Regions from separate parts of the Cryobacterium sp. TMT1-2-2 genome, predicted to be linked through region 1. Evidence: predicted binding sites of a transcription regulator. Region 1 holds the regulator's gene; each other region holds the start of a gene.

Evidence for each region. The regulator HrcA, encoded in region 1, represses chaperone genes, less so after heat shock. The targets are predictions, from matches to a motif close to TTNGCACTCGNNNNNNNCGAGTGCNAA.
Region 2: the regulator HrcA is predicted to act here: its motif matches at 4,407-4,433, upstream of groL (chaperonin GroEL).
Region 3: the regulator HrcA is predicted to act here: its motif matches at 6,210-6,236, upstream of groES (co-chaperone GroES).

The regions. Positions count from the first base shown of each region.
Region 1 is NZ_SOGS01000007.1:238,037-247,709, forward strand. It holds gene E3T35_RS06355 (hypothetical protein) at 40-297, shown strand; gene lepA (translation elongation factor 4) at 481-2,331, shown strand; gene E3T35_RS06365 (DUF1990 family protein) at 2,337-2,987, shown strand; gene hemW (radical SAM family heme chaperone HemW) at 3,008-4,231, shown strand; gene E3T35_RS06375 (DUF4870 domain-containing protein) at 4,254-4,640, opposite strand; gene E3T35_RS06380 (DUF4870 domain-containing protein) at 4,732-5,214, opposite strand; gene hrcA (heat-inducible transcriptional repressor HrcA) at 5,454-6,473, shown strand; gene dnaJ (molecular chaperone DnaJ) at 6,540-7,646, shown strand; gene E3T35_RS06395 (16S rRNA (uracil(1498)-N(3))-methyltransferase) at 7,648-8,388, shown strand; gene E3T35_RS06400 (HIT domain-containing protein) at 8,408-8,785, shown strand; gene E3T35_RS06405 (PhoH family protein) at 8,814-9,673, shown strand, end outside.
Region 2 is NZ_SOGS01000024.1:170,572-180,244, forward strand. It holds gene E3T35_RS14730 (aldehyde dehydrogenase family protein) at 1-373, shown strand, start outside; gene E3T35_RS14735 (GMC family oxidoreductase) at 424-2,004, shown strand; gene E3T35_RS14740 (FtsX-like permease family protein) at 2,211-2,564, opposite strand; gene groL (chaperonin GroEL) at 2,735-4,363, opposite strand; gene E3T35_RS14750 (DUF3048 domain-containing protein) at 4,505-5,560, opposite strand; gene E3T35_RS14755 (cold-shock protein) at 5,632-5,835, opposite strand; gene E3T35_RS14760 (LytR C-terminal domain-containing protein) at 6,118-6,681, opposite strand; gene E3T35_RS14765 (DUF3263 domain-containing protein) at 6,764-7,081, opposite strand; gene msrB (peptide-methionine (R)-S-oxide reductase MsrB) at 7,310-7,711, shown strand; gene E3T35_RS14775 (nitroreductase family protein) at 7,716-8,288, shown strand; gene E3T35_RS14780 (type 1 glutamine amidotransferase) at 8,290-8,997, opposite strand; gene E3T35_RS14785 (DMT family transporter) at 8,997-9,673, opposite strand, start outside.
Region 3 is NZ_SOGS01000016.1:353,291-362,963, forward strand. It holds gene E3T35_RS11515 (branched-chain amino acid ABC transporter permease) at 1-681, shown strand, start outside; gene E3T35_RS11520 (ABC transporter ATP-binding protein) at 719-1,621, shown strand; gene E3T35_RS11525 (ABC transporter ATP-binding protein) at 1,608-2,375, shown strand; gene E3T35_RS11530 (ABC transporter substrate-binding protein) at 2,557-3,855, opposite strand; gene E3T35_RS11535 (ABC transporter substrate-binding protein) at 3,983-4,690, opposite strand; gene rarD (EamA family transporter RarD) at 4,795-5,745, opposite strand; gene groES (co-chaperone GroES) at 5,843-6,139, opposite strand; gene E3T35_RS11550 (class I SAM-dependent methyltransferase) at 6,265-7,470, shown strand; gene E3T35_RS11555 (hypothetical protein) at 7,475-7,876, opposite strand; gene E3T35_RS11560 (DUF4190 domain-containing protein) at 7,971-8,474, opposite strand; gene tsaD (tRNA (adenosine(37)-N6)-threonylcarbamoyltransferase complex transferase subunit TsaD) at 8,559-9,665, opposite strand; gene rimI (ribosomal protein S18-alanine N-acetyltransferase) at 9,665-9,673, opposite strand, start outside.

The sequences.
Region 1 (9,673 bases):
TCCGGCCTGTCTCGATCGTCATGTCGGTGTCACTATCAAATGATCAGAAGGGAAATCACCCTGCAGTGCTCATTGCTCGTCCTGAGCCAGGAAGCCGGCGACGCCCAGGTTGACGAAGCGGCCATGGAATGGGGTCGCAAGGCCTTTGACGCCTACGCGAAGTCACTCGATGCCGCCATCGGCTGGGCGCGGCAGTGTCCGGCGGCCCTCTACGGCGCCGTCGAGAGTCGCCCGTCGGCGGTCATCTTCCGGGATGGACAATGGCAGACCCCGGGCAGCGACACGGCCCAGGCCTGACCAGCAGAACGGATGCCGGGGCGCGGGCCGAGCAGGTGGCCCGCGCCCCGGCGAGCATCAGCTTGCGGTCGGTGACGGCCGGGTGGACGAACGGGCCGGTGTCAGTCGTTCCGGTAGATCTCCGATCGGTGACCGAGCGCAGAGACGGTACAACCGCTCCGAGCATGGGACAATGGACGAACTATGTCACCGAGAGCCCTTCACGCGCTGGAACCGGCCGCCACGGCCCCCGAGTTCATCCGCAACTTCTGCATCATCGCCCACATCGACCATGGCAAGTCGACGCTCGCCGACCGCATGCTGCAGATCACCGGCGTCGTCGACGAGCGTTCCATGCGGGCCCAGTACCTGGACCGCATGGATATCGAGCGTGAACGCGGCATCACCATCAAGAGCCAGGCCGTGCGCATGCCGTGGGAGCTGGACGGCGTCACCTACGCGCTGAACATGATCGACACCCCCGGTCACGTCGACTTCACCTACGAGGTCTCCCGCAGTCTCGCCGCCTGCGAGGGCGCCATTCTGCTGGTTGACGCGGCCCAGGGCATCGAAGCCCAAACCCTCGCCAACCTTTACCTCGCCCTCGAGAACGACCTCACGATCATTCCCGTGCTCAACAAGATCGACCTGCCGGCCGCCGACCCCGAAAAGTACGCCCGCGAACTCGCGAGCCTCATCGGCGGGCGCCCGGAAGACGTGCTGCGCGTCTCCGGTAAGACCGGCGCCGGCGTCGAGGAACTGCTCGACCTCGCCACCACCATGATTCCGGCGCCGAAAGGCAACCCGGATGCCGCCGCCCGCGCCATGATCTTCGACTCGGTCTACGACAGCTACCGCGGCGTCGTCACCTACGTGCGCATGATCGACGGGCACCTGAAGGCCCACGAAAAAATTCAGATGATGTCGACCAAGGCGACCCACGAGATCCTCGAGATCGGCGTAATCTCGCCGGAACCGGTGGAGAGCAAGGGCCTGCGCGTCGGCGAGGTCGGCTACCTGATCACCGGCGTGAAAGACGTGCGCCAGTCCAAGGTCGGCGACACCATCACGACCGCCGTGCGCCCCGCCACCGACGCCCTGCCCGGCTACGACGAACCCCAGCCCATGGTGTTCTCCGGCCTGTACCCGATCGACGGCAGTGACTACCCGGCGTTGCGCGAGGCCCTCGACAAGCTCAAGCTGTCTGACGCCAGTCTCGGGTACGAGCCGGAGACATCCGTTGCGCTCGGTTTCGGTTTTCGCTGCGGGTTTCTCGGACTGCTGCACCTGGAAATCATCACCGAGCGTCTCGAACGCGAATTCAACATCGACCTCATCACGACCGCGCCGAGCGTGCCCTACGAGGTCACCACCGACGACAAGCGCACCATCACGGTGACCAACCCGAGCGAATACCCCACCGGTAAGATCGCCAAGGTGCTCGAACCCATGGTGAAGGCGGCCATTCTCGCGCCGAAAGACTACGTCGGCGTCATCATGGAACTGTGTCAGAGTCGCCGCGGCACCCTGCTCGGCATGGAATACCTCGGCGAAGACCGGGTCGAGATTCGCTACTCGATGCCGCTCGGTGAGATCGTGTTCGACTTCTTCGACATGCTCAAGGGCCGCACCGCCGGCTACGCCTCGCTCGACTATGAGCCCTCCGGCGAGCAGGAAGCCGACCTGGTGAAGGTCGATATTCTGTTGCAGGGCGAGCAGGTCGACGCCTTCAGTGCTATCGTGCACCGCGACAAGGCCTACGCCTACGGGGCGCTCATGACCGGTCGCCTGCGCAAGCTTATTCCGCGCCAGCAGTTCGAGGTGCCCATCCAGGCCGCGATCGGTGCCCACATCATCGCCCGTGAAAGCATCTCGGCGATGCGCAAGGACGTGCTCGCCAAGTGCTACGGCGGTGATATCTCGCGCAAGCGCAAGCTGCTGGAGAAGCAGAAAGAGGGCAAGAAGCGCATGAAAATGGTCGGCCGGGTCGAAGTTCCCCAGGAAGCCTTCATCGCCGCTCTGAGCGGCGATATCGAGACCAAAGATAAGAAGTAGAGCGGATGCGCAGAACCACCTTCACCGACGCCGCCGTCAGCTACGCTGCCATCGGCGGCACGCTCGCGCCCGACCTGATGAGCTATCCGCCGCGCGGCTACCGTCCGATGGAGCAGAGCGTGAAGCTCGGCAGCTCCCAGGATCGGTTCGAGGCCGCGACCAAGTTGCTGATGACCTGGGGAATCCAGCGGGGCAGCGGCATGGAGGTGACCGACCTCGAAAACGGCACCGGCGTGCAGTACACGCCGGTGACCTTTGGGCCCGACGGCGCCCCGGCGGTCGGCCAGCAGCATCCGGTCAACGAAGCGACCTTTGCCGATGACGGCACCCCGTACATCGCCAACGGCATGACGGCGACGCTGAAAATGAAGGTGTGGCTGTTCCGCGTCACCGCGCGGGTCCGCGTTGTCTACGTGATCGACGAGGCGGCCCGCATCGGGTTCGCCTACGGCACCATGGCCGGTCACCCGGAAAGCGGCGAGGAATCCTTCATCGTCGAGCTCCGGGAGGACGACTCGGTCTGGCTGACTATTCGCTCGTTCTCGCGGGCCAGCACCTGGTATTACCGGCTGGCCTGGCCGGTGCTGCGTTTTCAGCAGGCCAAATTCACCCGGCTCTACCTGCGGGCGTTGCACCCCGTTGGCGCCATCAAATAGAACGTACTGGAGCACCACCCATGGCCGGACCCCACCCCGTCGGCGATCCCGCACCCGACGATGGCCTCCTTCCCGCGTCGGCGGCCGTTGACGCCTTCGTGCGCGATTTCGGCGTGTACTTGCACGTGCCGTTCTGCCGGGTGCGCTGCGGCTACTGCGACTTCAACACCTACACCGCGACCGAACTGCGCGGCGTCAAGCAGAGCGACTACGCCAGCCAGGCCGTGCTCGAGGTCGAAGCGGCCGGGCGCATCCTGACCGCATCGGGCGTTCCCAAACGCTCCGTCGCCACCGTGTTCTTCGGCGGAGGTACGCCAACGCTGCTGCCGGTGACCGACCTCGCGAAGATGCTCAGTGCAGTGCGCGACCAGTGGGGCCTGGCCGCCGGGGCCGAAGTCACCACCGAGGCCAACCCCGACTCGGTCGACGCCGCCTACCTCGGTGCCCTCGCCGATGCCGGATTCACCAGGGTGTCCTTCGGCATGCAGTCGGCTGTGCCGCACGTGCTCGCGACGCTCGAGCGCACCCACGATCCCGAGAGGGTTCCGCTCGTGGTCGAGTGGGCCCGGGCCGCCGGGCTCGATGTGAGCCTTGACCTCATCTACGGCACGCCGGGGGAGTCGCTGGCCGACTGGCGCGCCAGCCTCGAGCAGGCGCTCAGCCTGCACCCAGACCACCTGAGCGCGTATTCGCTCATCGTCGAAGACGGCACCAAGCTGGCTCGGCAGATTCGCCGCGGCGAGATCGCGCCGACCGACGACGACCAGCAGGCCGACTTCTACGAACTGGCCGACGAGCTTCTCGCCGCCGCCGGGTACGACTGGTACGAGGTCAGCAACTGGGCCACGAGCGACGCGCACCGCTCCCGCCACAACCTCGCCTACTGGACCGGCCAGGACTGGTGGGGCGTCGGCCCCGGCGCACACAGCCACGTCGGCGGGGTGCGCTGGTGGAACGTGAAGCATCCGGCCGCCTATTCCGAACGGATGCTCGGCGGCCTGTCCCCGGCCGCCGGCCGCGAGACGCTCGACGCGCCCACCCGCGAGCTCGAACGCATCCTGTTGCAGAGCCGCATCCGCACCGGAATTTCGGTGGCGTCGCTGTCTGCTGCGGGCCGGATCGAGGTGGCCAGCCTTATCGCCGACGAACTCATCAACGCGAAAGCGGCCCTCGCCGGGACCATCGAACTGACCCTGCGCGGACGGCTGCTGGCCGACGCCGTGGTGCGGCGGCTGAGCGACTAGAGCTGAGCGACCAAAGCGGGGCTTAGCTGACGAACTTGATCGTGAGTGGGTAGGTGTAACCCTGTCCGCGGTTCGCGGCCAGCGCCGCCAGAATCATGAACACGACGGCCACGATCGCGAGCGGTATGTAGAGAATGCCGCCGATGCCGATCGTGACAATCGTGATCGGAACGAGTACCGCCACGTAAATCAAGAGGGAGATCTGAAAGTTCAGGGCGGTCGCGGTGTGCGCGCGGATGAACGGTCCGCGATCGCGCAGCATGAGGTAGCCGATGAGGGCCGGTACGAAACCCAGGGCTGCCGCGCTGAAGATAATCCCACCGACGTGGATCAGCGTCGCCCACAACTTCTCGTCCGCGGGGCTCATCGGGGTGGCGGGGGTGGACTGGTACGGATTCTGCTCAGACATGAGGGCCTCTCGCTGTACGGCCGGTCACTGGCACGGCGGTGCCAGTGACCTCCAGACTAATCGCCCCGCCGTCGGTCGGAGCCAGGAGGCGCTACTTGATCAGGCGCAGCGCGAACGGGTACCGGTAGTTCTTTCCGTCCTTGGCCTGTACAAATCCCATGATCGAGAAGATGACCCCGGCCAGCCAGACGATCCAGCCCAGGCCCGCGAGCAGCCCGCCAATGCCGAACGTGACCAGGGCGAGGAACGTCGACACCACGGTGATCGCGACATAGGCGATCAGCAGGGTGATCTGAAAGTTCAGCGCCTCCTTCGCCTCGGTGTTGGTGAAGCGCCCTCGGTCTTTGAAGACCAGCCAAATGATCAGGGACGGAAGAAAACTCAGGATGCCGCCGAGGTGTGCCAGCGAAGCCCACTGGCGATCGTCGGCCTCCGAGAGCGGGGCCGCCACGACCGGCGTGGAATAGGGACTTGCACCGGGCTGGCTGTTCGGCGGTTGGCCATATTGCGGCTGGCCGACGTTGGGCTCACGGTAGTTGGAATCACCGGGAGGTTGTGCCTGTGGATCGCTCATGATCGTGCCTTTCGCTCAAAGAGGTGGGAGCGTATAGCGGTAATTAAACGCTCATTTCGGGGTACTGGCAATGGGTGTACTCAGCCGGAACCCGGCCGGTCGCGATAGGATTGGCAGTCAGTGGATGCGAGTGCCAACGGCGTGCCGGCAAACCTGCGTTCCATGGTGCCCAGGGCGCGCGAGGCGAGCGGCATCCGTTGGGCCGAAGCTCTACCTCAAGAATCAGGAAGGCGGGTGCAATGGTTTCCGACCGTGGCCTCGATGTTCTGCGCGTGATCGTGCAGGACTACGTTGCCTCCCGTGAACCCGTCGGCTCCAAATCCATCGTGGACCGGCACTCCTTCGGCGTCTCCGCCGCCACCATTCGCAACGATATGGCCCTGCTCGAAGAAGAAGAGCTCATCGCGGCACCGCACACTTCCTCCGGTCGTATACCCACCGACAAGGGGTATCGCGTTTTCGTCGACCACCTCGCTGATCTGCGTCCACTCACCCCGGCACAGCGTCAGGCCATCGAAACGTTCCTCGGCCACTCCGCCGACCTCGACGAGGTGCTCGTGCGCAGTGTGCGGCTGCTCTCGCAGCTGACCCACCAGGTTGCGCTCGTGCAATACCCCTCTCTGTCGCGCGCCAAGGTTCGCCACATCGAGTTCGTACCGCTGACCGAAACCCGCATCCTGTCGGTACTGATCACCGATTCCGGTGGCGTCGAACAGCGCGTGATCGATCTGCCGCGCGCGCTCGACGAGCAGACACTCGGCGAGGTGCGTGCCCGTCTCAATGTTGCCGTGGTCGGGCTCGGCATGGCCGAGGCATCCGCTGCCCTCGCCGCCAGCGTCTGGCCGGGGTCACCAGCGTTGCAGCCGATCGTCGACCTCATCACGAGCACCCTCGCGGACCAAGTCGGTTCCAACCGGCAGGACAAGCTCGTCATGGCCGGTGCGGCCAACCTCGTTCGCACCGAAGAGGACTTCTCGGGCAGCATCTACCCGGTGCTCGAGGCCATCGAAGAGCAGGTGGTGCTGTTGCGCCTGTTCGGCGAGATGGAGACCGACCAGCACGGCGTGTCGGTGAGTATCGGCCGCGAGAACGCGGCCTTCGGGCTACCGGAGGCGAGCGTGCTGACCAGCGGCTATACGGCCAACGGCAACCTGGCCCGTCTGGGCGTGCTCGGGCCGACTCGCATGGACTATTCCAACAACATGGCGGCGGTGCGCGCCGTCGCCCGTTACCTGTCTCGCCTGCTCGGCGAGACCTAGAGCTCGGGCCGCCCGGCGGCCTCTTCATCATTTCGAACAACCATCACAACTCAAGGAGAGCCACCTTTGGCTGACCACTACGAAGCGCTGGGCGTTGACCGCGACGCGACCACCGATCAAATCAAGAAGGCGTACCGTCGCCTGGCCCGCGAACTGCACCCAGACGTGAACCCCGGCGCCGAGGCGTCGGAACGGTTCAAGAGCATCACGCACGCCTACGACGTGCTGAGTGACGCGAAACAGCGCCAGAAGTACGACCAGGGCGGCGGCCAGAACGGCGGCTTCGACGGGCAGAACTTCGGCAACTTCGGTGACATCTTTGAGACCTTCTTCGGGGGGGGAGGCGGCAGCAGCCGCGGCCCGCGCTCCCGCCGCGAACGCGGCCAGGATGCCCTCATTCGGGTCGAGCTCGACCTCGACGAGGTCATCTTCGGCACGCACCGCGACCTCGAGGTCGACACCGCGATCGTCTGCGACACCTGCAAGGGCTCGTGCTGCGCGCCCGGCACGTCACCGATCACCTGTGATATCTGCCACGGCACCGGGAGCATCCAGCGCGCAGTGCGCTCCCTGCTCGGTAACGTCATGACGTCGAGCCCGTGCGGATCCTGCCGCGGCTACGGCACCATCATCGCCACGCCGTGCATGACCTGTTCCGGCCAGGGCCGCGTGCGCGCCCGCCGCACGGTTCCGGTCGACATCCCGGCCGGCGTTGACACCGGCCTGCGCCTGCAGATGCCCGGGAGCGGTGAGGCCGGCCCGGCGGCCGGCCCGAACGGCGACCTCTACCTCGAGATGAAGGTGCGCCACCACGACGTGTTCAGCCGTGATGGCGACGACCTGATGTGCTCGCTCGACGTGCCAATGACCAGTGCCATTCTCGGCACGAGCGTCACCGTGAAGGCCCTCGACGGTGACATCGAGGTGGAGATTCGCCCCGGTTCGCAAAGCTCAGAGGTGCTCACTATCAAGGACCGCGGCATCACCAAGCTGCGCGGCAGCGGTCGTGGCGACCTCAAGATCGGCATCCACGTACTCACGCCGACCAAGCTCGACCACAAGGAACGCGACCTGATCGAACAGTTCGCCGCCCGGTATTCAGCCCCCGCACCCACCCTGAGCCAGTACCAGCAGGGTTTGTTCGCCAAGCTGCGCGACCGGTTCCTCGGCTAACGTGGCACATTTCTACCTGCAGGAAACGCTCCGGGCGGCGCAGTGTCGCCCGGGGCAGGTCGTTTCTGTCGACGGCGCCGAAGCACGGCACGCGGTCACGGTCAGCCGGGTTCGTCCAGGGGACCGGCTCCGCCTGGGTAATGGGGCCGGGTTGCTGCTCGAGGGAACGGTGCTGACGGCGGACGCCGCGGTGTTGACCCTGCGCGTCGACGAGGCGAGCGAGACGGCGGCGGCGACGCCGCGCATCCGCTTGGTGCAGGCCCTGGCCAAGGGCGACCGTGACGAACTGGCCATTCAGGCCGCCACCGAACTCGGCGTCGACGGCGTCATTCCCTGGGCCGCCGCGCGCTCCATCACCAAGTGGGAGGGCGCCAAAGTCGCCAAGGGCCACGACCGTTGGAGCACGATCGTGCGCGAGGCCAGCAAACAGTCGATTCGCGCCTGGCTGCCGGGCGTCGCGCCGCTCGCCAGCACCAAACAGCTGGCCCTGCTGGCCGTCACGACACGGATGCTGCTTCTCGACCCGACCGCGACCGGTCGCCTCACCAAGGTCGCCCCGCCCACCGACGACCGCGACATTCTGCTCGTCGTCGGCCCCGAGGGCGGAATTTCCCCGGCCGAACTACTCCTGCTGGAGCAGGCCGGCGCCACCCAGGTGCGCCTTGGCGACACCGTGCTGCGCACGTCGACCGCCGGACCAGCCGCTCTCGCCATCCTCAACGCGACGCTCGGCCGCTGGTAGCGCCGCTTAAGATAGAGGCATGTCTTCTTCCGGTTCCCCGCCGTCCATTTTCAGCCGCATCATCGCGCGTGAGATTCCGGCGACGATTGTCGCCGAGACCGAGCACATCATCGCGTTCCTCGACATCGCCCCGAAAGCACCGGTGCACGTCGTCGTCACCACCAAAGACCCGCAGTACCAGAACGTGGTCGAGCTCGCCGCCGGAAACTCGGTCCTGCTCGCTGAACTCGTGGCCGTGGCCGAGCAGATCGCCGCGGAGCGCACCAACGGGCAGTTCCGTCTCGTCTTCAACACCGGAGCGGCCGCCGGCCAGACCGTCTTCCACGTGCACGCTCACGTCATGGGCAGCCCGGAACTGACCGACCATCTCGGGGAGGACTCGCTTGGCACACTCTGAATTGCGTTTCACCGTCGATGGCGTCGCCATGGTGCGCCTGCTCGGCCCTGAAGACCGCTTCCTGAGCACGATCGAGGCCGAGTACCCCAACGTTGACGTGCACGTGCGCGGCAACGACGTCACCCTGAGCGGCTCAGCCGATGATGTGGAAGCCGTGCGCCGCCTGATCGAGGAACTGCAACGTGCCCTTCGCGCCGGCCACGACCTCGGCGAAACCGAGGTCGCCACCTCGGCACGGATGCTTGCCGCCGACAGCTCTGTGAGCCCCTCCGCCCAGCTCGGTGCCCCCATCCTCACGGCGCGCAACAAGAGTATTCGGGCTAAATCGATCGGCCAGAAGGATTACGTCGACGCCATCGACGAGAACACCATCGTGTTCGGTATCGGCCCGGCCGGAACCGGCAAGACCTACCTCGCCATGGCGAAGGCGGTGCGCGCCCTGCAAAATAAGGAGGTCGAGCGCATCATTTTGACCCGGCCCGCCGTCGAGGCCGGCGAACGGCTCGGTTTTCTGCCCGGCACCCTGACCGACAAGATCGACCCCTACCTGCGGCCGCTCTACGACGCGCTCGGTGAGATGCTCGACCCCGAACTCATCCCGAAGCTGCTCGCCGCCGGAACCATCGAGGTCGCACCGCTCGCCTACATGCGCGGGCGTACCCTCAACGCAAGCTTCGTCGTGCTCGACGAAGCCCAGAACACCACGCCGGAGCAGATGAAGATGTTCCTGACCCGGCTCGGCTTCGGTTCGAAGATGGTCATCACCGGCGACGTCACCCAGATCGACCTGCCGGCCGGCACGAGCGGTCTCAAACTGGTCACCCGCGTTCTCGACGGGATCGACGACATCCACTTCGCCTATTTGAGCAGCGCCGACGTGGTGCGTCA
Region 2 (9,673 bases), on a different contig from region 1:
CACCATCCTCGACCAAGTATCGAGCGGAATGTCCGTCGTGATCGACGAAGCGTTCGGCCCGGTCGTGACCATCGAGACCTTCGAGACCGAAGCCGATGCCGTGCGGATCGCGAACGACACCGTCTACGGCCTGGCCGGAGCGGTCTGGACCCAGGACGCCGGCAAGGCCCAACGCATAGCCAAGGCCCTGCGCCACGGCACCGTCTGGATCAATGACTTTCACCCCTACCTGCCGCAGGCCGAGTGGGGCGGCTACGGCCAGTCGGGGTCCGGCCGCGAGCTCGGCCCGATGGGCCTCGGCGAATACCAGGAAACCAAGCATATCTACCAGAACACGGCCCCGGCCGTGACCGGCTGGTTTCAGCAGCGGTAGCTGCGGGCATCCGCTTATCGCGTGAGTAGATCGACCAGATGAGGAATCAATTGACCACTGCAATACCCGCTACGCCCACCGAATTCGACTACATCGTCATCGGGGGCGGGTCGGCGGGAGCCGCCGTCGCCGCGCGACTCTCGGAAGACCCCGCCGTTCAGGTCGCCCTCGTGGAGGCCGGGCCAGACGACCGCGGCATCGACGCCATTCTGCGACTCGACCGCTGGATGGAACTGCTCGAGAGCGGCTACGACTGGGACTACCCGATCGAGCCGCAGGAACACGGAAACTCTTTTATGCGGCACGCCCGCGCCAAGGTGATGGGCGGCTGTTCGAGTCACAATTCCTGCATCGCCTTCTGGGCGCCGGCGGAAGACCTCGACGATTGGGCCGGCAAGCACGGCGCGACCGGCTGGGAGGCCGCGAACACCTTCCCCCTGTTCACCAAGCTCGAAACCAACGAAGACCAGGCGTCCCATCACGGGCACGACGGTCCCGTGCACCTGATGAACGTGCCCGCCAACGATCTGTGCGGCGTCGCCCTGCTCGACGCCTGCGAGCAGGCCGGTATTCCGCGCACGACGTTCAACTCCGGCACGACCGTGGTCAATGGCGCGAATTTCTTTCAGATCAATCGGCAAGCGGACGGCACGCGCGCGTCGTCGTCGGTCTCCTATATCCACCCGATCATGCAGCGCGAGAACTTCACCCTGCTCACCGACCTGCGCGCGCGCAAGCTCGTGTTCGACGCGAATAAGCGCTGCATCGGCGTGGACGTCGTCGACGCCGCTTTCGGCAAGACGCACCGTCTCTCTGTCTGCGCCGAGGTCATCCTCTCGGCCGGCGCCATCGACTCTCCCAAGCTGCTGATGCTCTCCGGCATCGGCCCAGCCGCGCAGCTGGCCTCCTTCGGCATCGAGGTGCTCGCGGACTCCCCCGGCGTTGGAGAGAACCTGCAGGATCACCCCGAAGGCGTGATTCAGTGGGAGTCGAAGCAGCCGATGACCGATACGTCCACCCAGTGGTGGGAGGCCGGCATCTTCACCACAACCGAGGAGGGTCTCGACCGCCCCGACCTCATGTTCCACTACGGTTCGGTGCCGTTCGACATGCACACCGCCCGCCAGGGGTACCCGACCACGGAGAACGGCTTCTGCCTGACGCCGAACGTGACGCATGCCCGGTCGCGTGGTACGGTGACGCTGCGCTCGAGCGACTACCGCGACAAGCCGAAGGTCGACCCTCGCTACTTCACCGACCCGCACGACATGCGCGTCATGGTCGCCGGTATTCGCAAGGCGCGCGAGATCGTCGCCCAGCCGGCCATGGCCGATTGGGCTGGCGTCGAACTGTACCCGGGCGTCGACGTACAAACGGATGCCCAGATCACCGACTACATCGAGAAAACCCACAACACGGTCTACCACCCGGCCGGAACCGTGCGTATGGGCGCGGTCGACGATGCGTTCTCGCCGCTCGACCCGGAGCTGCGGGTTAAGGGCGTCACGGGCCTGCGCGTCGCCGACGCCTCGGTGATGCCCGAGCTCGTCACCGTCAACCCGAACATCACCACCATGATGATCGGCGAGCGGTGCGCCGAACTCGTGAAGGCGAGCCGCAGCATCCACTGAGTTACAGCCCGCCGCGCGGGTCTGGCCGCCTGCGGAACGCGGGACGGAAAAGTGGGCGCCTCCCGAAGGAGACGCCCACTTTCTGTCGTAATAGCTGGACTCAGAAGTCCATGCCACCGAGGCCGTCGTTGCCGACAAGCCCGAGAAGAACTCTGCTCCGGCCGGCGACCCTTCGGGTGGCGCCACACCTGCTCGGCCAGCTACGCCTACTCGGTCGCGAGGGCCGCGACCGGGGTGATGCGGGTCGCCCGGCGGGAGGGCGCCAGCGACGCCACCGCGGTGAGGGCAACCGCCGCGACAACGATAACCGCGAGCAGCACGAGCGGCACCGTCGGCACCACGATGCCCGGTGAGCCCTGGATACCGCCGATGAGCGACTGCGCCCCGGCCCAGCCGTAGAACGTACCGAGCACAAGGCCGACGACCACCGCCGCGGCGCTGAGTTGCGCGCTCTCGATGAGAATCATTCGACGGATCTGACGCGCTGTGAACCCGAGCGCGCGCAGCAGGCCCAGTTCCGCTGCGGCGACGAGAACGGGGAGGAGCTGGATCATTTTCATATCTCCAGCCTGCTGGGTCACTACCGCGCGGTCGTCCGTCCAGAGTCGCTACGCGCTACCTCGCAAGGATGACTCTGTCGGGTGGACCGAACTCATGGCTCGACGCGGAACGCACAAAAAATGGGCGCCTCCCGAAGAAGACGCCCACTTTCGTGTACCGCTGGCGGGACTTAGAAGTCCATGCCACCCGAGGGGTCGCCGGCCGGAGCCGAGTTCTTCTCGGGCTTGTCGGCGACGACGGCCTCGGTGGTGAGGAACAGTCCGGCGATCGACGATGCGTTCAGCAGCGCGGAGCGGGTGACCTTCACCGGGTCATTGATTCCGGCAGCGATCATGTCGACGTACTCGCCGGTGGCGGCGTTGAGGCCCCATCCGACGGGCAGGTTGCGCACCTTGTCGGCGACAACTCCCGGCTCCATGCCGGCGTTGAGTGCGATCTGCTTGAGCGGGGCGTCAATGGCAACGCGCACGATGTTCGCGCCGGTCGCCTCGTCACCAACGAGGTCAAGGATTGCCTTGCCCTCGAATGCGGTCTTGCCGGCCTGAATCAGTGCAACGCCACCACCGGCAACGATACCCTCTTCAACGGCAGCCTTGGCGTTACGCACCGCATCTTCGATGCGGTGCTTGCGCTCCTTGAGCTCAACCTCCGTTGCGGCTCCAGCCTTGATGACAGCAACGCCGCCAGCAAGCTTGGCGAGGCGCTCCTGGAGCTTCTCGCGGTCGTAGTCGCTGTCGGTGTTCTCGATCTCGGCACGGATCTGCGAGACGCGACCGGCGATGGCTTCGACGTCGCCGGCACCCTCAACGATCGTGGTCTCGTCCTTGGTGATGACGACCTTGCGGGCGCTACCAAGCAGGTCGAGGGTGACGTTCTCAAGCTTGAGGCCGACCTCTTCCGAGATGACCTGTCCACCGGTGAGGATGGCGATGTCCTGCAGCTGAGCCTTGCGACGGTCGCCGAAGCCCGGAGCCTTGACGGCGACGGACTTGAAGATGCCACGGATCTTGTTCACAACGAGCGTGGCCAGGGCCTCACCGTCGACGTCTTCCGCAATGATGAGGAGCTGCTTGCCGGTCTGGATGACCTTGTCCACGATGGGGAGCAGGTCCTTGATGTTGGAGACCTTGGAGTTGACGATCAGGATGTAGGGGTCTTCGAAGACCGCTTCCTGACGGTCGGGGTCGGTGACGAAGTACGCCGACAGGAAGCCCTTGTCGAAGCGCATGCCCTCGGTGAGCTCGAGCTCGGTGCCGAAGGTGTTCGACTCCTCGACGGTGACAACACCTTCCTTGCCGACCTTGTCGATGGCCTCGGCGATGATCGCGCCGATTTCGGTGTCTCCGGCGGAGATGGACGCGGTTGCGGCGATCTCTTCCTTGGTTTCGATTTCCTTGGCGCTGGCGACGAGCTCGGCGATGACAGCGGCCGTAGCCTTCTCGATGCCGCGCTTCAGGCTGATCGGGTCGGCGCCGGCAGCGACGTTGCGCAGGCCTTCGCGAACCAGGGCCTGGGCGAGAACGGTTGCGGTGGTCGTGCCGTCGCCGGCTACGTCATCCGTCTTCTTGGCGACCTCTTTGACGAGCTCCGCACCGATCTTCTCGTACGGGTCGTCGAGCTCGATCTCCTTGGCGATGGACACGCCGTCGTTGGTGATCGTGGGGGCGCCCCACTTCTTCTCCAGAACGACGTTGCGTCCGCGCGGGCCGAGGGTGACCTTGACGGTGTCGGCCAGAATGTTCAGGCCGCGCTCAAGCCCACGACGGGCCTCTTCATTGAATGCAATGATTTTTGCCATATGTGTAACTCGTCCCTCCCGGACGTTCCAAACGATGATGGGGTTAGCACTCAGATGACGAGAGTGCTAAAACGATTCTGGCACTCTGGGGTCGAGAGTGCAAGCGAGCATCGGGGGTGACGCCGGGCTATCTGCAGACCCTCAGGGAACGAGGTCGACCGAGCCGGTGCCGTTGGGTACGAGCTGAAACCAGGTATTGCCCGGTGCCAGCCGAATTGTCACTCCATTGGCATCGACGAGGCGGATCGGCTTGCTCTGGGAGTCCTTGCTCCAGGTGGCCGCGATGGTCTTTCCGCCGCTGGAGATCGACGCTTCCCCCGACGCGATCAGCTCGGTCTTGGGGATGCTCTGGTCGACGGTCACGTTCACCCGCACCACGACGACGTTCGTTGCCTTCAGTTGCGCGCCTTCCGGAGTCAGATCGGGCGCGCCGTCCTGCGCGCGCAGGTATGCGGCGGCTTCGGCGTTCCAGGTCCAGCTGCGGGCACTGGAGTTGGAGAATCGGGTGTTGATCACCGAGATCGGGGTGCCGTCCACGACAGCGGATGCCCCGGCGAGCGCGGGCGCATAGGCATACTGCTGGGTGGGCGGTGCGACGGTCGCGTTTCGGTTGACGAATTCGGAAGCCGCGAGGATAACGTTGTGCGGGGCCGCTGTAGCCTTGGAACGAGAAAATAGCCCGGTCGTGTCGTAGTCGAAGATGGCACTGATTTGACCGGTCGCGTTCATCGCGTCGACGAATCGTTGCTGCCCGCCCGAAAACGCTACGAGGCCGCCGAACGGCGCAATGATGTCGGGGTCCATCGGGCGGATCGAGCGCACCGGGCCGACCTGGTCGGGAATGCTGGACTGCCACACGGCGACGTATCGGGTGATGCCACCCTCGACCAGCTCTTCGAACATCAGGTCGGTACGGTCGATCACGACCTGCGGGCGGGCGGCCACGTGGTTGTCGATCTTGGCCGCGAGGGAGGGATGTGCCGACGACCCGACCGCAACGGTCAGGCCGCTGAGCGGGGCGATTTCCGTAGCGGCGGGGGCGACATAGTTCGACGTCCACGCTTCGGCCGTCTGCGTCTCGGTCGGCGTCGCGCTACTGCCGGTGCATCCGCTCAGCAGCAATGCTGGAACGATCAGAGCGAGCAGACCCGCGGTCTTCAGCGGTCGAATGGTGCGGGCTGTCTTTTTCTTGGTCACCGGTAAACACTAACGCCGCCCGTTGCAGCGGGCGGCGTTAGGTGGGGGACAGACCCCGTTTAGGGGGTGGGTCAGGCCGGTCGAACCGATTCAGCCTGGGGGCCTTTCGCTCCGGCACCGACCTCAAAGACGACCTGCTGGCCTTCTTCGAGCACTTTGTACCCGCTCATGTCAATGGCGGAGTAGTGAACGAACACGTCCTGCCCTCCCCCATCGACAGTGATGAAGCCGAAACCCTTTTCAGCGTTGAACCATTTAACGGTTCCGTTCGCCATGTGTTACTCCTTGCTCAAATTCGACGGCACGGCCCATTGGCTGTTCCGGGCCCTGCCGCAGAGACTGCGTTCATTTTGAACGAGCAGCAAATCCCCGAGAGCAAGTCTTCTGTTGCAAGTTACCTACTGGTGCAAGTTACCTTGGGCGAGCGTTCTTGATCCGGGCGGGTATTGCCCGAACAAAATGTTTGACCAAAACCAGATAATACTGAAGTGGCCGCAGAAGAAAAGGGGCTTGACGAATCAGGTAATGCCCAGTACGTCGGCAGTTTCGAGTTACGATCAGCCCGCAGGAATGACGTAGTCGTTGCCGACGACGACGGTCAGGCTGGCACCTGTGTCAACAAAATTGGACGAAACGACGATCGTCGAGCCGGGCAGTGAGGCTGCGATGCCGCGGGCGGCGCCTTCCAGGCTGGCATCGGCGTAGTAGATGACGGTGGTCGGTTCGGTGTCTGTGCTCGCGTTGCCGGTGCCACTGACCACCCAGCCGGCGGCGGTGAGCGTGTCGCTGACGGATGCTGCGACACCGTTCGCCGCGGAGCCGTTCAGCACATTCACGGTCAGCGCCGGGTCGACGGTGGCTTCAGCCGTTGGAATGACGGTCTCAGTGGGGATCGGGGTCGAGCTGGCCGAGGACAGCCCCGGGATATTGGAGAAGTCGAGGCGATTGTTGATCGCGAAGATTCCGACCACGCCAACCGCGATCAACAGCACGGTGACGCCGAGCGCCCACCAGAACCCGATCCAGCCGCGGCCCTTCTTGCCGGGAGCACGGTGAGCACCCACCCGGTCGAGGGCATGCGTGTGGGTGTCGAAACGGTCTTTCGCAAATTTTCGCGCCATGGTGATTGAATCCTTGGTTGGCCAGCCAGGCCGGAATCGAGCGATGTGTAACGGCCCGGTTCTGGCGGAAAGCGGTCAGGTACTAGTCGTGGGTGGGCAGCGAACGACTGGCGCGCGCCTCGGATCGTGCGGAACGCATCCGCTGCAGTCGGTTCACAAGCATCGGGTCGAAGGCCAGCGCCAACGGTGAATCGACCAGTGCCCCTAATAGCTGATAGTACCGGGCGGCCGAGAGGCCGAATGTGGCGCGGATGGCCTCTTCTTTGGCGCCGACGTGCCGCCACCATTGCCGTTCAAAGGCGAGCACGGCTTCGTCGCGCTCGCTGAGCTGGGTCGAAATCGGGGCGCTGCCGGCGGGCAGAGTGGTGCGCTGCGTGGGGGCCGGTGTGCTCTCAATCATTGATCTATCTCTCCCCCGGGGCAGTTTCGACGGGTTATCCGACGGGCTCATCCTATTTGCGGGCGGCTGAATGTTGCCTCCGGCACGCCCGGAACGGCCCAGTCGAACGACAGGTCGCCGTGCAAACGCTGCGAAATCTATCGGCCAGGAATGCGCGTGTCGCTGCACGAGTTTAGGCTGGGTAGAGGTTGTCCGGGTGCGGACGGCCAGATCGAAGGGACATCCACCATGGACTACACAATCAAGAAGTCAAACGACGAGTGGCGCTCCGAGCTGGGCCCGGAGAAGTTCAAGGTTTTGCGTGAAGCCGGAACCGAACGCCCCGGAACCGGCGAACTGCTCGACGAAGAGCGCTCCGGCACCTACACCTGCGGTGCGTGTAACGCCGAGCTGTTCAAGAGCGGCACCAAGTTTGACTCCGGCTGCGGCTGGCCGAGCTTCTACGAGTCGGTACGGCCCGAAGCGGTCGAATTGCTCGAAGACCGTTCCCTGGGCAGCGTGCGCACCGAGGTGCGCTGCGCGAACTGCGGCTCACACCTGGGACACGTTTTTCCCGACGGATTCGGCACGCCGACCGGCGACCGGTACTGCATGAACTCGATCTCGCTCAACTTCACGCCCGCTGAGTAGAGCGGTGCTGTCGACAACAGATGCTGCCACCTCGGTTGTCTTTCGGGCCGTCAATCATCGGCGCAGCTACTCAAAAGTGAGCGCCTCGGCACCGACCCGAGCCGAGCTGCTGCCCCTCGTTGCCGCGGCGGCGCGGGTGGCCGATCACGGCGCGCTGCGTCCGTGGCGGCTGTTGGAGCTGCGCGGCGACGCCCGCGAGCGGTTGGGGGCGTCGTTTGTGGCGGCATCCGCTTGTGAGGGTAGTGATGCGCTCAAGCTGGCGGCTAAGCCGCTGCGGGCGCCCCTGTTGATCGCGGTCGTCGCGTCGCGTCGGGCCAGTTTTAAGGTGACCGACTGGGAACAGGATGCTGCGGCGGCGGGGGTCGCGCACCTGCTGTCGCTGCTTCTCGATGACGCGGGGTGGTGCGCGATGTGGCGCACCGGCCCACTCGTGCGCACCGGCCCGGTGCGGGTCTTGCACGGCCTCGGCGACAACGAGGAGCTGCTCGGCTGGCTCTATGTCGGCGGCATTCCTGAGGATTCGAAGCCGGGCGTGCGGCTGTCGATCGACCCCGAGGAGTTTCTCGGGGTTCTGTGAGTCAGACCAGGCCTATCCATCGATCGGCGACTTCTGACCAGACCCGCCGAAGGTCGTCTTCGTTCTCGCGCATGGGGTCGATGACGTGTTCCGGCAGGTAGCCGGCGGCACGCAAATCGTCGCTGTCACTTTCAGCCCATGCTTCGGCGGTCGCCGCCGAAGCCTCCAGGTGGAATTGCAGCCCCCAGGCCGCGGGGCCGACACGAAAAGCCTGGTTGGGGCAGCGATCGCTGGTGCATAGCGATACGGAGTTCGCCGGCAGGTCGTGTACTTCGAGCGAATGCCACTGCAGCGCCCGGAGCGGCGACGGCAGGTCATGGAGCAGAGGATCCGCGGCGGCGCTGTCGGTCAGCTCGAGACCGCTGAGACCGATCTCGGCGCCGCGCCGCACCCGTCCGACCGTTCCACCGGCTACGACGGCGAGCATCTGGGCTCCCAGGCAGATCCCGAGGAGCGGGACCTCTCTCTGGAGACAGTCGGCGATGAGTTCACGAACCCGGGGCAGCCAGGCTGCTCGTTCGTCGTCCGTCGGCCCGGTCGTTCCGCCGAGTACGACGACACCATCGAAGCCGTCGGCACGACCGGGGATCGGTGTCCCGGCATCCGGGCCGACCCGAACCAGGTCGATGCCGGCCGCGAGGATTCGCTCCCCGACCAGCCCCACACCAGCATTAGCCTCGTGTTCGACCACTAAAATTCGTTTCACCATCACAGCCGTTCGCTTGGTTCGTCAGAATGGCCCGGTGTTCGCGCCGTGCCCCGTGCGTGGTCGGGGCGGCGCCAGCGCACCGCGGCGATAACGACGGCCACCAGGGCGAGAGCCGTGCCGGCAATGGTCGTCAGGCCAAGCGGATGCCCCGCCGACGGCGCCAGCAGATCCAGTGCGAGGGCGCAGAGCAGCTGCCCGGCGACGATGCAGAGTCCCAGCATGAGCACGCCGGTGGTACGCACGACGAGCGCGGCCCCGGCGATGAAGATGCAGCCGATCAGTCCGCCGGTATAGAGCCACGGGTTGCTCGGCAGGTCGAGCGCGAAGCCGACCAGCAGGCCGTGCACGAGCGCGGCGAGCACGAGCGCAATGGTGCCACTGAGAAAATTCAGAAAGGTCGCTGTGAGGGCGCTTTGCGCGATGACCCGCACCTGACCGTTCACAGCTTGCTGCCAGCCCTGCCCGATGCCAGCGATCAGCGGCAGTGCGAGCAACCAGAGCGCGCCGCTGCCGTGCAGTTCGCCGCTCACCGTGAACGCGACAGCCACCAGGGCGAGCCCGGCACCGACGATTTTGGACGCGTGCAGGGTTCGACGCCCACCGGGGCCGATGCCGAAACGGTCCATGAGCACGCCGCTCACGGTCTGGCCGGCCACGACGGCCACCGTGAACAGGG
Region 3 (9,673 bases), on a different contig from region 1:
GCTGCCGCCGAGATTGTGCGGCTGTTGTTCACGACGAACACTTTCGCCTCCGTCACCGGATCGGCCAACGGCCTGAGTGGGTACAAGAACGAGTTCGCGGCGCTCAACCCGCTAGCTGATGGCAGCTATGGGTTCGGGCCGTTCGAGAACAACGCCTACGACACCTGGCTGCGCATCGTGGCCTGGTCGATCGTGATTATCGCGGCCCTGCTGGTCTGGCAGATCATGCGCAGCCCCTGGGGCCGCGTCATCAAGGGCATTCGCGAAGACGAAGACGCCGTGCGTGCCCTCGGCAAGAACGTCTATGCCTACAAAATGCAGTCGCTCATTCTCGGTGGTGTGTTCGGTACCATCGCTGGAATGATCTTCGCGCTGCCGCGAGCGGTCGTGCCGTCGAATTATCAGACGACTCTGACGTTCTTCATCTACGCGATTCTGCTGCTCGGCGGGGCCGCCACGGTGCTCGGCCCGATCATCGGTTCAATGATCTTCTGGGTGCTGCTGTCGTTCTTCTCGGGTTTCATGGCTCGGGCCGTCGAAGCAGGCTGGTTGCCGTTCATGACGTCCATTCAGGCCGGCCAGCTGCGCTTCGTACTGGTGGGAGTGGCGATCATGTTAATAGTCATCTTCAGACCGCAAGGTATCTTCGGCAATAAGAAGGAGTTGGCTTTTGTCCGATAACGCTGTTCCGGCCGCTCCCCTCGAGCCGCCCGTTCCCATCACAAAGCCGGTCAAAGCGACCGGCCTGCACATCGGAGAACCAGCACCCGGCTGTGCGAAGGTCGACCCGATTCTGGTCGTCGACAACGTGCGGCGCACCTTCGGGGGGCTCACCGCGGTCGACGTCGATCACGTCGAGGTTCCGCGCGGCGCGATCACAGCACTGATCGGCCCGAACGGCGCCGGTAAGACGACCCTGTTCAACCTGTTGACCGGTTTCGACAAGCCCGACGACGGAAAGTGGACCTTCAACGGTCGCTCCCTCGCTGGTGTTCCGGCGTACCGAGTGGCCCGCATGGGCCAGATTCGCACCTTCCAGTTGACCAAGGCGCTCGGTCTGCTCACCGTCATGGACAATATGCTGCTCGGTGCCAAGGGCCAGACCGGCGAGAACATGTTCCGCGCATTGATGCCGTTTCTCTGGCGCAATGAAGAAGAGGAGAACCGCGCCAAAGCACTCGATCTGCTCACCCGGTTCAAGCTTGATACCAAGAAAGACGACTACGCGGCGAGCCTCTCCGGCGGGCAGCGCAAGCTGCTCGAAATGGCCAGAGCGCTCATGAGCGATCCGACCCTGGTAATGCTCGACGAACCCATGGCCGGGGTCAACCCGGCACTGACCCAGTCGCTGCTCGACCACATTCTCAACCTCAAGGCGCAAGGCATGTCCGTTCTGTTCGTGGAACACGACATGCACATGGTGCGCCACATCGCCGACTGGGTGATCGTAATGGCCGAGGGCAAGGTGGTCGCCGAGGGCGACCCGCACGAGGTCATGAAGAACCCGGCCGTGATCGACGCATATCTCGGTCAGCACCATGACGAAGACATTGGGGAAGACCCCGATGCCGAGATCGTGCACGTTTCAGCCATTAAGGAGTTGCTCGATGACGAACGCTAATCCGCAAATCGTGCCGGCACCGACCGAAACCCGGGACGCCGTCGTCGAGGTCAAGAGCGTCACCGCCGGCTACGTCACCGGAGTGAATATTCTCAATGCCTGCTCCCTCACCGCCTACGACGGCGAGCTGATCGGCATTATCGGCCCGAACGGCGCAGGCAAGTCGACGCTACTCAAAGCCATATTCGGCTTGGTGAAAGTGCGCGACGGCGAGATCCTCCTGCGCGGCAACAACATCACCAATCTCAAGGCCAACAAGCTCGTCGCCCAGGGCGTCGGCTTCGTGCCGCAGAACAACAACGTCTTTCCGACCTTGACCATTCGCGAGAACCTCGAGATGGGCATCTTTCAGAAGCCCAAGGGTCTGATCGAGCGGCTCGAGTTCGTCACCGAGATCTTCCCGGAGCTCAGTAAACGGATGTCGCAGCGCGCCGGTTCGCTGTCGGGCGGCGAACGACAGATGGTCGCCATGAGCCGCGCGCTCATGATGGGTCCACACGTGCTGCTGCTGGACGAGCCGAGCGCCGGCCTCTCCCCCGTGCGCCAGGACGAAGCGTTCCTGCGCGTCAAAGAGATCAACAAGGCTGGTGTGACCACGATCATGGTCGAGCAGAACGCACGCCGCTGCCTGCAAATCTGCGACCGCGGCTACGTGCTCGATCAGGGTCGCGATGCCTACACCGGCACCGGACGTGAGCTTTTGAACGACCCCAAGGTGATCGGCCTGTACCTCGGCACCCTCGGGCAGGATTAGCGCTCTCACCCCCTGTACGAGCCTCCAGCGGCGTCCGAGATCACCTCGGGCGCCGCTTCTGTGTGTGTGCCGGCGAACGGATGCCACGGCTCGCGCTTCAGGATCGGCTCACGTATACGCAGAAGGGCCCCGGCCGAAGCCGGGGCCCTTCAGATCGCTCAGTAGAGCGGGAGCGGTGGAGCTAGTTGATGCGCTTGTACTTGTTGTCGGCACCGAACTGGTAGATGCCGATGGTCGCGCCGGTCGGGTCGCCGTTCTCATCGAACGTGATCGGACCAGAGAAGCCGTCATAGTTGACCTGCTTGCCGGCCTTCAGATCCGCAGCAGCGGACTTGAAATCGGTGGCCTTGGTGCCGTCGCCGGTGCCGCCGGAGACCTGACGCAGGTAGCTCGCGATCGAGGTACCCGAAACGTCGTTGCCCGCATAGGCGGCCAAGGCGATCAGGACGACGGCGTCATAAGACTCGGCTGCGTAGCTGTAGTCGGTCAGCGTCGGGTCGACCGTCAGCAGGCGGTCGGTGAAGTCGCCGAGCGATGCCGTGTCGAGGCCTGGCAGCGTGCCCTTGGCGCCCTCGACGAGACCGGGAGCGAAGGTTGCGCTGTAGTCGGAAAGATTGCCGTCAACGAAGTACAACTGCTTTCCCGGGAAGCCGGTGGCCACGAGGTCCGGAATGATGACCTTGGCCTGGTCGAACGTGATCAGAGCGATCGCGTCGGGGGCCGCAGCGGTGACTTCGGCGATCTGCGCGGAGAACGACGGGTCGCCCTCGTTGAACAGTGCGGTTGCGACGACCTTGCCGCCAGACTTGGTGAACGCGTCGCCAACGTACTTGGCGAGTCCGGTCCCGTAGGCGTCGTTGAGCACGATCAGGCCAAGGGTGGCGTTGCCGTCGTCAGCGATCTGGGTGCCGAGCACTTCACCCTGGAGCACGTCGGAGGGTGCGGTACGCCAATACAGACCCTGGTCGGCATAGGTCGTGAACGCGTCAGAGGTGTTGGCCGGGGAAAACTGCACAACGCCAGCACCGGTGATCTGGTCGATCACGGTCTTGGAGACGCCAGATGAGGCCGCTCCGACGATGGCTGTCACGTTCTGCGAGAGCAGGTCGGTGACCGAAGTCGTCGCGGTGTCGGTCGTCGTGTCGCCAGAGTCGCGATAAATCGCTTCAACCTTGATACCGAGACCGGCCGCGTTGACGTCCTGCACGGCGAGCTTCACTCCGGCTTCTTCGGGCGGGCCGAGGAAGGCCAGTCCACCACTCTGCGGAAGAATAGTGCCGATCTTCAGGGACAGGTCGCGCGCTCCGGAAGCCACCGGCTTGAAGTCGGATGCCGCTGTGGTTGTGGCCGCGTCGGTGGGTGTGGTCGCAGCACCGTTGCTGCAGCCGGTGAGCAAAAGGGCGCTCACGCCGATGAGGGCGACACCGGTAACGAGGGTACGAACTGAGCGGGAAGCCGAGGCCTTCGCGAAAACGCTCATGTTGCTCCTTGATTTATAAAGAGGGGTAAGACTGGTCAGCCGGTTGACTGCCGTGGTGTCAGAGTAGGCAATCAAGGGCCCAGAAACATACCCCCTGATGGGAGAACTTTGTAATGCGACCAAATCGTTACGAACGACGGCCGGTAATCCCCTGATAATCAATGATTTGTTTCTCCGTCATGGCGAACACACATTCCCCCCAGGAAGCGCACACGGCGCTTCCGGAAATCACCTGGGGCCAGCCAGCCTCGAGCGAGGAACCGCCATCGTCGCCGGTGATGACGGCGGCCAGGGCGGCCGTGATCACTCCGTCGTAGGCCTCTGCACCGCCAGCGGTGGCCGTCAGCGTCGGATCGGCGGTCTTGAGTCGCGCGGTGAACTCGTCCGTGGCGGCGAGCGGGGTTCCACCATTGGCAAAGTCGATCAGGGCAACGATGGCCGCGCTGCCAATCAGTCCTTCAGCATCCGCTGGCAATGCCGTCGTCGCGTCCCACAGCACCAGATCGACGCCGCGCGTCGCGAGGTCGGCGTAGGCGGCGGCAAGGTCGCCGGCCACGTTGCGGTGGATGAGCTGCACGGGCTGGGTGGGCGTTGTCTGGTCGGCGAGAATGTCACGCACGGCGAGTTCGGTGCCGGCTACCTGAGCGGCACCGCTCGCGGCATTGGCGCCGGTCATGGGAAACAGCGTGCCGATGAGAAGCGTGCCGTCGCCGGTGGGCGCCGTGCTGGCGACGAGTGTTGGGGTCGGGCTCGGCCTGGCGGCCGGCGCACCGGTGCAGCCGGTCAGTGCCAGGGCAAGCAGCAGAACGGCGGCGATCATGGGGCGACGGGGCATGTGGATCCTCTGGTGCTGGGCTGAATCGGTGCTGCGTAGGCTGGGCTGGCGCGTGCTGTTGGTTCAGCGTATCGGCTGGCCGGGGCCGGACCAGGCCGGGCAAGCTAGGCGGGTTCGAGGGTACTGCGGCGGGGAGTGCGGCCGGAGGCCACCATGTCGACCGTCAAAATGATCAGGGCAACCCAGACCAGCCCGAAACCGAGCCAGCGTTCGGGGGGCATCGCCTCGTTCAGGATGAACACGCCCACCAGAAACTGCAGCACCGGGGCCACGAACTGAATGAGCCCGAGCACGGTCAACGGCAGGCGCCGCGCGGCGGCAGCGAACAGCAGCAGTGGTACCGCGGTGATGATGCCGGCCGCGAGCAGGCCAGCTGTATGCCAGGGCGACACCGTGCCGAAGGTGAGCCCGGAAATGCCGGAGACCACGACCAGTTGGATGACGGCGACCGGTGCGAGCCAGGCGGTCTCCAAGGTGAGGCCGGTGACGGCATCGACGCTCGGGCCCACTCGCTTCTTGATCAGACCGTAGAGTCCGAAGGAGAAAGCGAGGATGAGCGAGATCCACGGCAGTGAGCCGTACCCGACGGCGAGCACGACCACGGCGAGAAAGCTGATGGTGATGGCCACCCACTGTAGGCGGCGCAGGTGTTCCCGCAGCACGAAGACGCCGAGCAGCACGGTGACGATCGGGTTGATGAAGTAGCCGAGGGCCGCTTCGACCACGTGACCGGTGGTCGCGGCAATCACGTAGGTCTGCCAGTTGATGAAGATGAAGACCCCGGCCAGGCCCATGGTCAATACCAGGCGCCGCTGCCTGAGGGCCCGCCCGAGAACCGTCCAGGTGCGGGTCACCGTGATGATCAGTACGCAGAAGACCAGGGAGAACAGCACCCGCCAGGCCACGATCTCAAAGGCACCCGACGGTGCGAGCAGCAGAAAGTAGAGCGGCAGCACACCCCAGAGGGCGTAGGAGAGGCCGCCGAAGATGAGTCCGGAGCGATGCGTGCCGGCGGCGGTACCGGTCGTCGCGACTGGGCTTACGGCATCCGACATGAGGGTCCTTGACTCGGCAGAGGTGAAGAAAGCAGAAAACTCCCGGATAGCGGGGCTATCCGGGAGTTTTCAGTCTAGAACGACCGACTGCTTGGTGTTAGCGTACGACCACGGCGAGCACGTCGCGAGCGGAGAGAACCAGAAGGTCATCGCCACCGAACTTGACCTCGGTTCCGCCGTACTTGGAGTAAATCACCTTGTCGCCGACGGCGATGTCGAGGGGGATGCGGTTGCCGTTGTCGTCAATGCGGCCGGGGCCGACTGCAACAACTTCGCCCTCCTGGGGCTTTTCCTTCGCGGTGTCAGGAATGACCAGACCTGATGCGGTGGTCTGCTCGGCATCGACCTGCTTGATGACGATGCGATCCTCGAGCGGCTTGATGGAGACCGACACGGTTGACCTCTTTCTAAGATTTGGGTTAGCAGACTCACAGCGAGAGTGCCAAGTGAAGTTTAGGGGGGTTCTGGCACTCACGCAACGTGAGTGCCAGATGGGGGTCATTTTGGTAGCGTTGCAGCATGGATCGAACCGAACTCGTTGAGCTGCTTTCCCCCGCGAGTTTGCGGCTGCTGGACTCGCTGCCGCCCTACGACACCCACGGCGACGTGCTGAAGCTCGTGAGCGATCTGCGCAAGGCCGGGCACGCGCCCGGACTCGTGTCGGCCGTGCTCAGCCAATCGCGGCTGCGGGCAAAAGCCGCCCTCAAGTTCGGTGAATTCGCCGAGCGGATGCTCTTCACAGAGGCCGGCCTGGAACAGGCCACCCGGCTGCGTGTCGCCGCCCTGCACGCGGGCCGATTCAATGGTCTCGGCGCTGCGCTCGGCCGCACGCCGCGGGTCGCCGACCTCGGCTGCGGTATCGGCGGCGACGCCATGGCCCTCGCCGCGCTGGATCTGTCGGTCGTGGCCGTTGATGCCGACGAGGTCACGGCGACCGTAGCAAGCTTCAACCTCGCGCCGTTTCCGAACGCCTCGGCGCTGCAGGCCGATGCCGAGACGGTCGACCTCGAAGATTTCGACGCGGTCTGGCTGGACCCGGCCCGCCGCACGAGCGGGCACAGCAACACGACGCGACTGACCCGCTCCGAGGATTACTCCCCCTCGCTTGACTTCGCCTATCTGCTCGCGACGAAGCTGCCGCTCGGCATGAAGCTCGGGCCCGGCCACGACCGCGACCAGATTCCGGTCGACGCCGAAGCACAGTGGGTGTCGGTGGACGGCCAGCTGGTGGAGATGGGGCTGTGGTTCGGCGCCCTCGCGCGCCCCGGAATCCGTCGGTCGGCCCTGCTCCTGACGGCAGACGGCAGGCACGAACTAACGGCTCCAGACGACAGTGCAGACGTCGAACCTGGCAGCCTCGGAAACTACGTCTACGAACCGGACGGCGCGGTGATTCGGGCACGCCTGATCGGCGATCTGGCCCGTTCACTGGATGCCCGCATGCTGAGTGAGGGCATCGCCTACCTGACCAACGACACGCTCACGCCGACGCCGTTCGCGAGCGCTTTTCGGGTGCTCGAAACGCTCCCCTTCGATGAGAAGAAGCTGCGGCTGGCGCTGCTGGAACGGCGTATCGGCACCCTCGCGATCAAGAAGCGCGGCGTCGACGTTGATCCGGCGACACTGCGCACCCGGCTGAAGCTGAAGGGACCGGAAGCCGCAACGTTGATTCTGACCAGGGCGGCCGGGCATCGCGTGGCGCTGCTCGTGGAGCGCGTGCGGTAGCGGATTACAGCAGCGGCAGCACGATCTGGCTGATGTAGACGATCCAGCCGGCCGCCAGCAGAACCCCGACGAGACCGCTCACGAGGCCACTCCGCCAGAGCGTGCGCGCCCGATTCTCGGTGGTGCGCGCGATCAGCGCGAGGGTGATCGCAATGAGAGCGATCGGTAGACCAAACACCCCGACCACGCCGAGTGCGAGACCGAGAAGGCCACAGACGACGGAGGAGACCGCGAGCCGACGGCGGCCGGTGATGCGCTGCACCTCGGCCTCGGTGTAGCTGTACGGCACGAACTCGGTGGGAGCGGTGACCGTCGAGGCCCAGTCCAACTGGCTGCCGGGTGGCGCGGGAGGGCGCGTATATTGCAGCTGCGCCGAAGTCTCGTCGTGCGGATGGGGTGTAGTCATGGCTGTCCTCTGGCCGCGCATACGGTCAGCTTGTGGGGGGTGGCCCCTGTCGATCGAAACGTGCCGCGTGGCCCCGACGGGGCCGTCTGCGTGGCTAGTTGTTGTAGCTCGTGCCGGTGGAGGCCGCCGCGAGTAGCAGAATGATCGTGAAAGCGGCGAAGATAGCGCCGCCGAGAAGGCCGACGTAGCCGAGGATGGTTCCCCAGAGGGCGAGCCCGTGTCCCTTTTCGCCGGTCTTCTTGATCTGGCTCAGGGCGATGTGGCCGGTGATGATGCCGACCACTGAGATGAGGAGGATCGAGGTGACGAGCGAGATGATCGAAAGAACATTGTACTTGTCCTGCGGGTTCTGCTGGCCGTAGGGGTTCTGGCCGTAGGCCGGCTGCTGGCCATACGCGGCGGGCTGCCCGTAGGCGGGAGCCTGGCCAGATCCGGAAGCGGCCGGAGCGCCGGGTGCCGGGTAGCTCGGAGCGGCCGGGTAGGCCGGCGGCAGGCTGGAGTCGGCCGGAGTCGAACCCGTCGGGTCGCTGCTCGCCGGGCCGCTGCTGGTCGGTTCGCTGCTGGTCGGATCGACGGGGGGCTGGGTGGGATCAGACATCTGCGGTCTCCTTCGTGCGGAATGTTCGGGGTCGCAGAGCCAGAATATCCCGTGTGCCCGCGCGTGGGCGAATTCTGTGGCAGATCAGACCTGAATCTGGCCGACCGGCAGGGTGGAATCAGCGCCGAATTGCAGCGTTGAGGGCTCATGCCCGGCCATGATGAGCTGCGCACCGAGGGCTGCGATCATGGCACCGTTGTCGGTGCACAGGGAGAGGGGCGGGATGCGCAGAACGATGCCGGCAGCATCCGTTCTCTGGGTGGCGACCTCGCGCAGACGCTTGTTGGCGATGACGCCGCCGCCGAGCAGCAGCCGCGGTACGCCGTAGTCGGCGCAGGCGGCGAGGGCCTTGGTGAGCAGAATATCGACGACCGCCTCCCGAAAACTGGCCGCGACATCGCCGATCGGCACGGGTTCGCCAGCGTCCTGGCGCTGTTCGACGAAGCGAGCGACCGAGGTTTTCAGGCCGGAGAAGGAGAAGTCGTAACGGTGCACGGCCATGTCCTTGGGCTGGCTGAGTCCGCGTGGAAACCGAATGGCCTTCGGGTTGCCGCCGAGCGCGACCCGGTCGATCTGCGGCCCGCCGGGGTAGGGCAAGGAGAGCAGCCGGGCGACCTTATCGAAGGCCTCGCCGGCGGCATCGTCGATGGTCTCGCCGAGCAGCTCGACGTCGCTGACCAGGTCGCGCACGAGCAGCAGCGAGGTGTGGCCCCCGGAGACCAGCAGGGCGATCGTCGGGTACTCGAGCGGAGCGGTGTCGCCGGTGTTGGTGTCGCCGGTTTTGGTGTCGCCGTGCCGAAGCTCTCCCTGCAGCAGGTCGGCACCGACGTGGCCGACCAGGTGGTTGACCGCGTAGATCGGTTTGTCGAGCGCCACGGCAAGTGCCTTGGCTGCGCCGACGCCGACCATAAGCGCGCCGGAGAGTCCGGGCCCACAGGTGACCGCGATGGCGTCCAGATCACTCAAACGGATGCCCGCCTCGGCAACGGCCGCGTTGATGGCCGGCACGAGCTCGTCAAGGTGCGCCCTGGCCGCGATCTCGGGCACGACACCGCCGTAACGGGCATGCTCGTCCATTGAGCTCGCAATGGTGTTGGAGAGCAGGGTGGTTCCGCGCACGATGCCGATGCCGGTTTCGTCGCAGGACGTTTCAATGCCGAGCACGAGCGGATCAGCGCGGTTTATGGTCATCACGAGGT